2 regions of the Azotosporobacter soli genome follow, and region 2 is predicted to be linked to the other one. Evidence: riboswitches for the same ligand, from Rfam matches in the RefSeq annotation. Region 2 holds a riboswitch; the other holds the start of a gene.
The links. A riboswitch is a leader RNA that binds a small molecule or an ion and turns the genes downstream of it on or off. The one in region 2 is predicted to bind FMN.
Positions count from the first base shown of each region.

Region 1: linked by a shared signal. The riboswitch ahead of ribD (bifunctional diaminohydroxyphosphoribosylaminopyrimidine deaminase/5-amino-6-(5-phosphoribosylamino)uracil reductase RibD) and the one ahead of ribB (3,4-dihydroxy-2-butanone-4-phosphate synthase) in region 2 are both predicted to bind FMN.

Region 1 covers NZ_JAUAOA010000007.1:62,283-67,827, reverse strand. Annotated here, with positions in the region: gene pknB (Stk1 family PASTA domain-containing Ser/Thr kinase) at 1-540, shown strand, start outside; gene rsgA (ribosome small subunit-dependent GTPase A) at 581-1,456, shown strand; gene rpe (ribulose-phosphate 3-epimerase) at 1,460-2,113, shown strand; FMN riboswitch at 2,158-2,288, shown strand; gene ribD (bifunctional diaminohydroxyphosphoribosylaminopyrimidine deaminase/5-amino-6-(5-phosphoribosylamino)uracil reductase RibD) at 2,435-3,568, shown strand; gene QTL79_RS08480 (riboflavin synthase) at 3,537-4,196, shown strand; gene QTL79_RS08475 (bifunctional 3,4-dihydroxy-2-butanone-4-phosphate synthase/GTP cyclohydrolase II) at 4,219-5,442, shown strand; gene ribH (6,7-dimethyl-8-ribityllumazine synthase) at 5,442-5,545, shown strand, end outside.
Region 2 covers NZ_JAUAOA010000012.1:18,778-24,322, forward strand. Annotated here, with positions in the region: gene QTL79_RS11350 (FtsK/SpoIIIE family DNA translocase) at 1-1,485, opposite strand, end outside; gene ribB (3,4-dihydroxy-2-butanone-4-phosphate synthase) at 1,674-2,315, opposite strand; FMN riboswitch at 2,392-2,538, opposite strand; gene QTL79_RS11360 (Nramp family divalent metal transporter) at 2,662-3,930, opposite strand; gene QTL79_RS11365 (magnesium transporter MgtE N-terminal domain-containing protein) at 3,930-5,219, opposite strand.

The sequences.
Region 1 (5,545 bases), on a different contig from region 2:
GATGAGGTCTATAACCCGGAATTGCCATTGGAATCGGTTATTTCGCAAAATCCCCGCCCGCCGGCGCAGGTGAATAAGAACACACCCATTGATTTGGTGATCAATCACAATTCAGGCGTGAAGAAAGTAGCTTTGCCTGACTGGCGTGGGTTGCCGCTTCCCGGCGTGACGGCGCAAGCGGAAAGTCTTAAACTTAAAATCGGCAAAGTGACGGAAGAGGCGAGCGAACGATATGCGCCGGGAACGGTTATTTCTCAAAATCCGTCTGGCGGGGCAGAGGTCATCGAAGATTCCAGCGTCGATCTGGTGGTCTCTAAGACCGGATCTTCCACTAAACGCGTCGGGGTACAAATCACGGTTCCTGACGGTCCCAGTCGCCAGACCGTTCAGATTGTTGTCAATGACGCCGCTGGAAAAAGGACGGTTTACGAGAATGTTCATAAACCGGGCGACCGGATAGAAAAGACCGTTGAAGGCAGCGCTTCTGGAAAAGTTCAGGTATTTGTCAATGGAGTGAGCGTCAAAGAACAGGCGTTTTAAGATGCGCTGAAACTTTGCCAGCCGAACAAGGAGGCACAATGTGAACCAGGGGATTATCATCAAGGCGTACAATAGTTTTTATTATGTACAGCAACCGGATGCGGTTGTTATGTGCACGTTGCGCGGCCGATTCAAAAAAGAACGCTTTTCGCTGCTGGTCGGTGACGAGGTGCAATTTAGCTTGCTATCCGACGGAAAGGGCGTAATCGAAACGATCCTGCCGAGACGCAGCTTATTGAAACGACCATTGGTGGCTAATGTAGAACAAGTTATCTTGACCTTTGCCGCAGCCAGTCCGGATATCAGCAGACTGTTGCTCGACCGGTTTCTCGTATTGGCCGAAAGTTCGCAACTCGATATTGTGTTGTGCATCAATAAGAGTGAGTTAGGCTGTGCAAAAGAAATTGGTGCCTTGACGGAATGTTATCGACAGATCGGTTACAAAGTGATCGAAGTATCGGCGAAGACCGGACAAGGCCTGGAAGAATTGAGAAAGACGTTGAGCGGGCGCGTTAGCGTTTTTTCCGGTCCGTCCGGCGTCGGAAAATCTTCTTTGCTCAATGCGCTGCAGCCGGGTTTGAATCTTATGACTGGCGAAGTCAGCGATAAAATCGGTCGCGGAAAGCATACCACGCGTCATGCCGAATTGATGCCGCTGCAGGGCGGCGGCTTTGTCGTTGATACTCCGGGCTTCAGTTTGGCCGAAATCACCGATATTGCCCCAGATGAACTGCGGCACTGGTTTCGTGAGTTCGTTGAAGAGACGGCAGACTGCCGCTTTAGTTCCTGTTTGCACCTGCATGAACCGGCTTGCGGCGTCAAAAATGCAGTCGCGGCTGGAAAAATTGACGCACTTCGCTATGAAAACTATGTTGCCATTTGCAACGAAAATAAAGTGACAAAAAAGGGGTTTTGATTGATGAATAGGATTAAGATAGCTCCCTCGATTCTTTCAGCCGATTTTGCCTGTTTGGCGCAAGAAATCAAACGGATTGAAGCGGCAGGCGCTGACATGGTTCATATTGATATCATGGATGGGCATTTCGTTCCGAATCTTACGTTCGGTCCTCCGGTTATCGCGGCGCTGCGCGCGCATACGAAACTGGAGTTTGACGTTCATCTGATGGTGACGAATCCTGAAGCGTATATTGAACCCTTTGCAAAAGCCGGTGCCGATTGGATTACTTTTCATGCCGAAACGGCTCCGCATATGCACCGACTCGTACAACAGATTAAAGAACTTGGCGTCAAAGCTGGTGTAGCTCTGAATCCGGGTACTTCGCTTACGGCGCTCGATGAGGTGTTGGCGGAATTGGATATGGTTCTCATTATGAGCGTAAATCCTGGTTTTGGCGGACAAAAGTTTATTGAGGCTTCTGTTGATAAAATTATCCGATTGAAAAAGCGCATCGAAAATTGTGGTTCAAAAGCTGAAATTCAGGTCGACGGGGGCGTTAATTCGCAGACGGCCGTATTGGTAAAAAAAGCGGGTGCGACGATTCTCGTCGCTGGTTCGGCAGTTTATCAGGCGCCGGATATTGCGCAAGCCATTGATGCGATTAGAGGGGCTTGATTATTTATCTTGTTGCTGATAATATATATGTAAACAATTAAATAATGAGCCTTTGGGACGAGGTGAGAAAGAATTTCTTTCAATTCCTTACCGGCGGTAAAGCCCGCGAGCCAAATTTGGCTGATCTGGTGTGATTCCAGAGCCGACAGTATAGTCTGGATGGGAAAAGGTTAGCAACGGGAGTCTTAGAAAACTAAGACTTTGTGTTTCTTTGTCTTTTAAGGCTGTTAGCGGCGATTTACGCCATTAACAGCCTTTTTGCTAAAGTACCTTCTTCCTACATCGATATCCATAGAATGAAAGAGGCAAGGAGAGGGTCCTATGCAACCAGAATTTATGCATTTGGCTTTACAACTGGCAAAACTTGCCGAAGGACGGACGACGCCGAATCCGCTGGTAGGAGCTGTGATTGTGAAGGAAGGGCGTGTCGTTGGTCAAGGCTGGCATCGCAAAGCCGGAACCGCTCACGCAGAAATTCATGCACTTCGACAGGCGGGCGATTTAGCGCGCGGCGCGGATATCTACGTTACGTTGGAACCTTGTTCACACCGAGGTCGGACGGGTCCCTGCGCGAAAGCGTTGGCGGAGGCGGGCGTTAAGCGCGTGTTTGTTGCGATGCTGGATCCGAATCCCTTAGTGGCTGGTAAAGGTCTAGCTTATTTACGCCAGGCGGGGATTGAGGTGGTGGAAGGTGTCCTTGCTGCAGAAGCGGCCAGGCAAAACATTGTTTTTTTAAAGTGGATTAGTACCGGGTTGCCCTTCGTCAGCTTAAAAACGGCCATGTCGCTTGACGGCAAGGTAGCTGCGAAAACAGGGCACTCGCAGTGGATTACAGGAAGCGCAGCTAGGGAGAGGGTACATCATCTGAGAGATTGCCATGATGCGATCTTGACGGGAATCGGGACCGTGTTAAAAGATGATCCTCAATTGACGACCCGCTTGCCGCAGGGCGGAAAAAATCCCCTGAGGGTCATTGTCGACAGCCATGCACAGACGCCATTGACGGCAAAGGTCGTATGCGATGATTTGGCGCAGACGATCATTGCGGTGACAGAGGCTGCGCCGCCGGAGCGCATTGAAGCATTGCGCCAGGCGGGTGTCGAGGTCTGGCTGATCAAGGCCGATACGGCTGGACGAATTGATCTGCGGGCTCTTTTACAGCAATTAGGTAAAGCGCAGATTAGCAGCTTGTTGCTTGAAGGTGGTTCGAGGCTGAATGCTTCTTTCTGGGCGGATAATCTCGTGGATCGCGTCTATTGGTTTATTGCGCCGAAGGTCATCGGTGGGGATGCTGCACCGGGGCCGATTGGCGGAGTGGGACTAGAGCGTGTTCCCGATATGGCGGAACTCGAAGAGGTTGAAATAGAAAAAATAGCGGACGATATTTTAATTAGCGGCGATGTGAGCCGACGGGAGGGACGCGATGTTTACCGGACTTGTGGAAGAATTAGGTAGTGTCCAATCTGTCGAATCTGGCGCGCAGTCGGCCCGAATTACCGTCAGGGCAAAGGTTGTCGTTGACGATGTTAAAATGGGCGACAGCATTGCAGTGAATGGTACATGTTTGACGGTCGTGGCGTTTGGGGCAGATTGGTTTACGGCTGATGTTATGCCGGAAACGATGCGGCGCACGGTACTCGGCACTTTGCAAAATGGTGAGAAGGTCAATTTAGAACGGACGCTTCGGGTCGGGGATCGTCTGGGCGGGCATATCGTGAGCGGTCATATCGATGGAGTCGGCAGCATCCGCCGCAAGGAGCGAAATGACAATGCGATTGTGATTTCGATTGCAGCGCCTGAAGAAGTCATGCGCTATGTGGTGGAAAAGGGCTCAATTACGATCGACGGAATTAGTTTGACGATTGTGGCGCTAGGGCCGGACTGGTTCAGCGTGTCACTGATTCCTCATACGGCGGCGTTGACGACGCTCGGATACAAAGGCGTCGGCGGGAAAGTCAACTTGGAAGGCGATATTATCGGAAAGTATGTGGAAAAGTTGCTTTCTCGGACGGATGAGCAGGCGACGAAGCCGAATAAAAGCGGTTTGAATTTGGAACTGTTGCAGAAAAATGGATTCCTGTAACGAGAAAGAGGAGGCTGGCGTCATGAAATTCAATGCGATTGAAGATGCGATCAAGGATATCCACGATGGGAAAATTGTTATCGTGGTTGATGATGAGGACCGGGAAAATGAAGGGGACCTACTGATGGCGGCTGACCGTGTGACGCCGGAGGCCATTAACTTTATGGCTACCTACGGACGCGGATTGATTTGCATGCCCGTCATTGGTTCGCGCCTCGATGAACTAGGTATTGGTGCGATGGTCTGCGATAATACCGATTTGCATTGCACGGCATTTACCGTTTCGATTGACGGCAAAAACACGACGACCGGTATTTCCGCACATGAAAGGGCGGAAACGATTTTATCCGTATTGGATCCTAAAACGAAAGCGGAAGACCTGCGCCGCCCGGGACATGTTTTCCCGCTTCGCTATTGTGACGGAGGCGTGTTGCGCCGTGCGGGCCATACGGAAGCGTCTGTCGATCTGGCGAAGTTGGCCGGTCGCTATCCGGCGGGCGTTATTTGCGAAATCATGAGCGAGGACGGGACGATGGCCCGTGTGCCAGAACTTCTTGAATTTGCGGCTAAACACGGTTTAAAGATGATTACGATTGCCGATTTGATTAAATATCGTAAAAAGCATGACCCGAATGATAAAATTGTTTTGCGCGGTGCAGAAGCCAAGATGCCGACTAAATACGGAGATTTTAGGATTATTGGCTATGAGAGCACGCTAGACCATAAATGCCATGTGGCGATGGTGCATGGCGATGTGGCGGGGCAGGAAGATGTCCTGGTCAGGGTGCATTCAGAATGTTTGACGGGTGACGTTCTCGGTTCGCTTCGCTGTGACTGCGGAGACCAATTGCAGGCTGCTCTGCAGCGTATTGGGAAGGAGGGATGCGGCGTTCTCTTGTATATGCGCCAGGAGGGGCGAGGCATCGGCCTGGCTAATAAAATAAGAGCGTATGCACTCCAGGATCAAGGGAAAGACACGGTAGAAGCGAATGAGTTGCTTGGTTTTGCGCCGGATCTGCGCGATTATGGCATCGGCGCACAAATCTTGACTGATCTCGGCTTATCCAGTATTCGTCTGCTGACGAATAATCCGCGCAAACGGGCAGGGTTGGAAGGGTATGGTCTCACCATTACGGAGCGGGTGCCGCTTGAAATCAAGGCGAACCGCTTTAATCAACGCTATCTGTCGGTTAAGAAAGCAAAATTGGGTCATATGTTAAAACAATACGAGGGGGAAAATAAGTAATGCGAGTATATGAAGGTAAATTAACCGCCCAAGGAATGAAAGTAGGCATTATCGTAGCGAGATTCAATGAATTTATTACCAGTAAGCTGCTGGGCGGCGCTAT
Region 2 (5,545 bases):
TTTTTTCGCCTCGGTCACAACCGGCGTCAGCAAATGAGGCAAGCCATTATAACTTGTAAGTTCAACCACCTTCGGGTCAATCAGGATAAATCGCACCTCATCCGGCGTCGCCCGAAAAAGGATGCTCGCCAACAGCGTGTTTACGCATACGCTTTTGCCGGAACCGGTCGAACCGGCCACCAAAAGATGCGGCATCTTGCCCAGATCAGTCGTGATGATATTGCCCGCGATATCCTTGCCCAGCGCGACGGTCAAATGCGACTTGGCGGTCAAAAAATTCGGATGGTCCAACACATCGCGCAGCGGCACGCTTGAAACCGTCTTATTCGGCACTTCGATGCCGATCGCAGCTTTGCCGGGAATCGGCGCCTCGATCCGCACGCCCGACGCCGCGAGACTGAGCGCGATGTCATCGGCAAGATTCACGATGCGGCTTACTTTTACGCCGGGCGCAGGCTCGAGTTCATAGCGCGTCACGGCCGGTCCCTGGCTCACATGCTTTATTTTCGCCTTGACGCCAAAACTTTCCAATGTTTCTTCCAGTGTTTTCGCGTTAGCCGCCACTTCCTTATCCTGTTTGCCGTCATTCTTGACGCTCGGCTTATTCAGAAGTGAGAGCGGCGGCAGCTGATACTGTCCCGGAACCGGCGTTGGTGCGGGATCAAGCAGTCCTGGCAACGGCGTCTCCTTGTTATTCGTCCGCTCCGGCGGCTTCACGTTTTCACGCGGCGCCGTTTGACGAACCTTTTGCGGCGGCGCTGCCGGTCTTTCCGGCGTACTGACGCGTTCCTCCAGCAGCGGCGCTTCGTATCGCTCGCTTTCTTTTTCCTCATGCAGCAGAAGCGGCACTTCTTTTACCGCCTCTGTCTCGCCTGCCAAACGACTGTTGCTGAAGAGGCGGTTAAATAGCGTCGGCGATTCGTATTCGCCTTTCTCCTGTTTGCCGGAACGGCCATGCGTGGTAAAACGCCAGTCTTTATCCTGATTATAAAAAGTTTCCGCCTTGCTATGAACGGATTCATAGGCGGTGGTTATGCCTTCCTGCGTCTTTTGTCCCGCTGCGCTCAACGTATGGTAGAGCGACCAGGTCGTCGCCAATAAGAGTCCCCAGACAGCCATCGCCAAAACCAGGACCATGCCGCCGTAAAAACCGACGACTTTGCGCAGAAGAAAGAGCACCATGCCGCCAATCAGGCCGCCGCCTTCGAGCAGGCTTTCCGGCAAGATTTCAGTCCCTTCGGCAACCAGAAAATGATGGAACAACGCCAGTACCGAAACATAAAATAATAACAGACCCCAAAAGCGGCTGCTGAAACGAATCGCCTGACCGCTTTTAATATACATGCCGCCGATCGCCATGATCAAGATCGGCACGACTACAGCGCCAATACCGAAGGCGTAAGAAAGAAATTTGCCTAAGTAGCGCCCGAGCACGCCGGTATTGCCGCCATATAAACTGATCAAACCGATAACGCCTAGCGCCATGAGAAACACACCGATTACTTCATAGCGTCTTCTTTCTTTATCCGTTGCTTTTGCCAATATTCATCACCCTGTGTTCCTTGCGTATTTTCTTCTAGTCATTATATCATATCCTACTATCTTCTCGCCATTAGACAGCAAAATAGACGGACCGCCTTCTTTTCTTAAGAAGCGATCCGTCCATTGCTGACTTACTTTTCTTCTATTGCTCTTCTATATTTTATTAAATCGGCCACCGACAGCAGCGGAAAAGCATGTCTTGCCGCAAACGCAGTGATTTCCGGCAGACGCGCCATTGAGCCATCCTGGTTTGTCAATTCGCATAAGACGCCAAACGGTCTCAGCCCGGCAAGCCGCATCAGATCGACGGTTGCTTCCGTATGTCCGGGCCGCTCCAGTACGCCGCCTTTTCTGGCACGAAGCGGAAAGACATGACCGGGACTGCAAAGGTCGCTATAGCAGGCGTCCTCTTTGATCGCCGCTTTGATCGTCGTCACCCGGTCAGCCGCCGATACGCCGGTCGTCACGCCCTGCGCCGCTTCAATCGATACGGTGAAATTCGTTTGAAAGGCGCTGGTGTTTTTTTCCGTCATCATCGGCAGCGCCAATCTTTCTACCTGCTCTTCAGGCAGGCAAAGGCAGACAATTCCGCTGCATTCGCGAATCAACATCGCCATTTCCGCAACACCAATCTTTTCGGCTGAAAAAATCAAATCGCCCTCATTTTCCCGTTCTTCATCATCGGTTACCAATACCCCTTTGCCCTCTTGCAAGGATGACAACGCATTGGTCACTCTTTTTTTCCATACGCTTTCTTCTTTTTTCTGATTCATCGTGATACGCCTCCTTTATTTAGGCGACTCATCCGAATCAAGGCACAGGAATATACAGTGATTTGGCAAAAGACTGTTTTATCCTCTTTCATCCGGACTATAACCGTCGGCTCTGGCTCAACCAGATCTGCTGCCATCTTGCGGTCTGCAAGAGCGCTTGCGGGCTCCCCGGCTATGCCGGGCTACCGCCGATAGGGAATTTCACCCTGCCCTGAGAATAAGTCTGCTTCTTTACTTTATCTTTCTGCCTATTTTTTTTCAATTACAGATGACTGCCACTCTTCTTACAATTGCCCATTACGCAAAAAAAAGATGGTCTCAATTAATTTGAGACCATCGGAGACTGTCAGAGAAGCGTTTTGATCCATTCCGCCGTTTCCGGAAAGAGCGTCGTAACCAACAACACCAACGTGAGCAGGATCAGGAATGTGGTGAAGACCCAGGTGATGGCGTTATAAGTCTTCGACGTGGCATGTTTGCCCATCAGATTCACATTGCTGGCGATCAAGACCATAAAGACCAAAATCGGCGGCAGCAATACGCCGTTGACGACCTGCGTCGTCAGCATGACCTGGTACAATGATAAATCCGGCCAAAGCACGATCGCCGCGCCCAGGACGATCATCACCGTATAAAGGCCGAAAAAGACCGGCGCCTCTTTATAATTCTTGCTGATCCCCTGTTCAAAGCCGAACGCTTCGCAGATCGCATACGAGGTGCTAAGCGGCAGAACAAACGCCGCCAGCATCGATGCGCCAAGTAAGCCTAAGGCAAAGAGGAAACTGGCGTACTTTCCCGCCAGCGGTTCCAGAGCAATTGCCGCATCCTTCGCCGTCTCTATCGTGATGCCGTTCGCGTACAGCGTCGCTGCCGTGGCGACCATGATGAAAAAGGCAATAAAGCCGGTAAAGAAAGAACCGATCATCACGTCCCAGCGCGTATAGCGGTATTCTTTCGCGGTGATGCCTTTGTCAACGACCGAAGACTGCACATAAAACTGTCCCCACGGCGTAATCGTCGTGCCGATGACGCCAACCGCAAGCAGAAGAAAGTCTACATCGCCGGAAAAGCTTGGCGTTACCGAAGCCTTTAAGACTTCCTGCCATGGCGGATCGACGATCACGCCCGACACCACATAGCTCAAAAAGACCAGGCAAAGAGCAAAGAACACTTTCTCCACGCGCTGATAATCCGCCTTCACCACCAGCCACCAGATCATCAGCGCCATACAGGGCACCGAGATGTACTTGGATATGCCGAACAGTTCAAAACTCGTGGCAATACCGGAAAACTCAGAGACCGTGGTGCCGATATTGGCGATCAGCAGGACGGACATCGCGAAAAACGTCCATTTCACACCGTACTGTTCACGGATCAGATCCGATAATCCTTTACCGGTGACCGCGCCGGTTCGCGCCGATATTTCCTGGGCAATAGCCAGACAAACGGTACTGACCAGCATCGTGAAAATTAATTGATAACCGTATTTTGCACCCGCCGCCGCATAGGTCGCAATGCCGCCGGCATCATTGTCGGCAAACGCCGTAACGATACCCGGCCCCATCACGCCCAGAAACATAGCCAAGCGGGGAAATTGTTTGCGCCAGCTTTTCATTACTGTTTCCACCCCCTACCAGAGCGCTTGCCGCTCAGCAGGTTCGAAAATATTTCCACCCGACTGCGATCCGACATCAAGATATCCATGACGTCATCGACCGTGATGATGCCCTGCAGGACATTTTCCTCATCGACGACCGGCAAGGCCAACAGGCTGTATTTATGTATTTTATCCGCCACGGTGGAGTGATCATCCTCAAAATGGACTGTGACGACTTTTTTATGCATGAAATCCGTCAGTCTTTTCTCGGGCGGCGTCAGGATTAATTCGCGCAGCGAACACACGCCAAGCAGATGTTCCTGCTCATCCGTGACGTAGAGATAATAGATCGTCTCGGCTTCCGGCGCCATACGACGCAATTCGTCGATCGCTTCCTGCGCCGTCAATTCAGGCGCAACCGCGATATATTCGGTCGTCATCAACGCTCCGGCCGTTTCATCGTCGTAGTCCATCAGTTCCTGGACTTCATCGGCCTCTTCCTTTTCCATCAGACTGAGAATTTCACGCGATTTTTCTTCCGGCAACTCGCCCAGAATATCGGCCGCTTCATCCGGCGGCAATTCTTCGAGCAGATCCGATGCCTTTTGCTGATCCATCTGCTCGATGATTTCTACCTGCGTCTCCAGTTCCATTTCAGCCAGCGCATCGGCTGCTTGTTGTTCATCCAAATTTTCCAGGAAACTGGCCCGCTTATTATAATCCATATCCTCAATCAAATCGGCGATATCCGCCGGATGCATCTGCCCCAGTTGTTCTTTTTCCCGCTTCAGTTGCAGATTGGACGTCCGGTTCTCGAGCGGATTTATATGCTGCCAGCCCAAGAGATTGTCGGCCCGGTTCTTCACTAAAAATTCAATGCCTAAACGACGGCATAGGCCTTTGAGCCCGATATCCACCGCCGTCAGCGCGACATGCGTTTGGCCTTGCGCGGTCGTAAACCACGAGAGCATGATATCATTGACCCGAACCAGTTTCGTCCCTTTTAAATCAATGATTTGCTTATCGAGCAACCATTTTGCAATATAGGTTTCTTCTTCACGCAACTGAATGTTGCAGCTTGCCTGCATCGGCCCCGCCAAGCGGATGCCTTCTTCGGACATCTCCTTGATCACGCTGCACGGAATCAGACAATGACTATCTTTCTCATATTTTATCCCTACGATCCACGGCGTTGCATTGTCCCAGGATACGGCCATGTCTCTTACTTTGCCGACCTGCTGTCCATTTGAATCGTAGATAGGTTTTCCTTTTATACGGCTGAAATACAGCTCGGTTCTTTGTTCCATCGAAACTCCCTCCTTATATGCAGAGGACTCCGTCCTCTGATTTTTCAAACGCGATCATATCTTGGTTTCTACTATCAGGGCCAGCGTCCACGCTTTCACCTCCTCTTAACCTTCGCTTCATTTTGCAAACATAGAAAAAACCTTCCCGAATAAATCAGTAAGGCCGATCACAAGTTTCTTATTGCCATACTCAACTCTGCTTTTCATCATTTTAACGACAATATCTTAGCAAGGATCAAATCATTGTTCCTGGTTTATTATACTCCTTCTATTCTTGACGTCAATGGTATATTGGAGAAATTAACGATAAATACGGCCAAATTTAA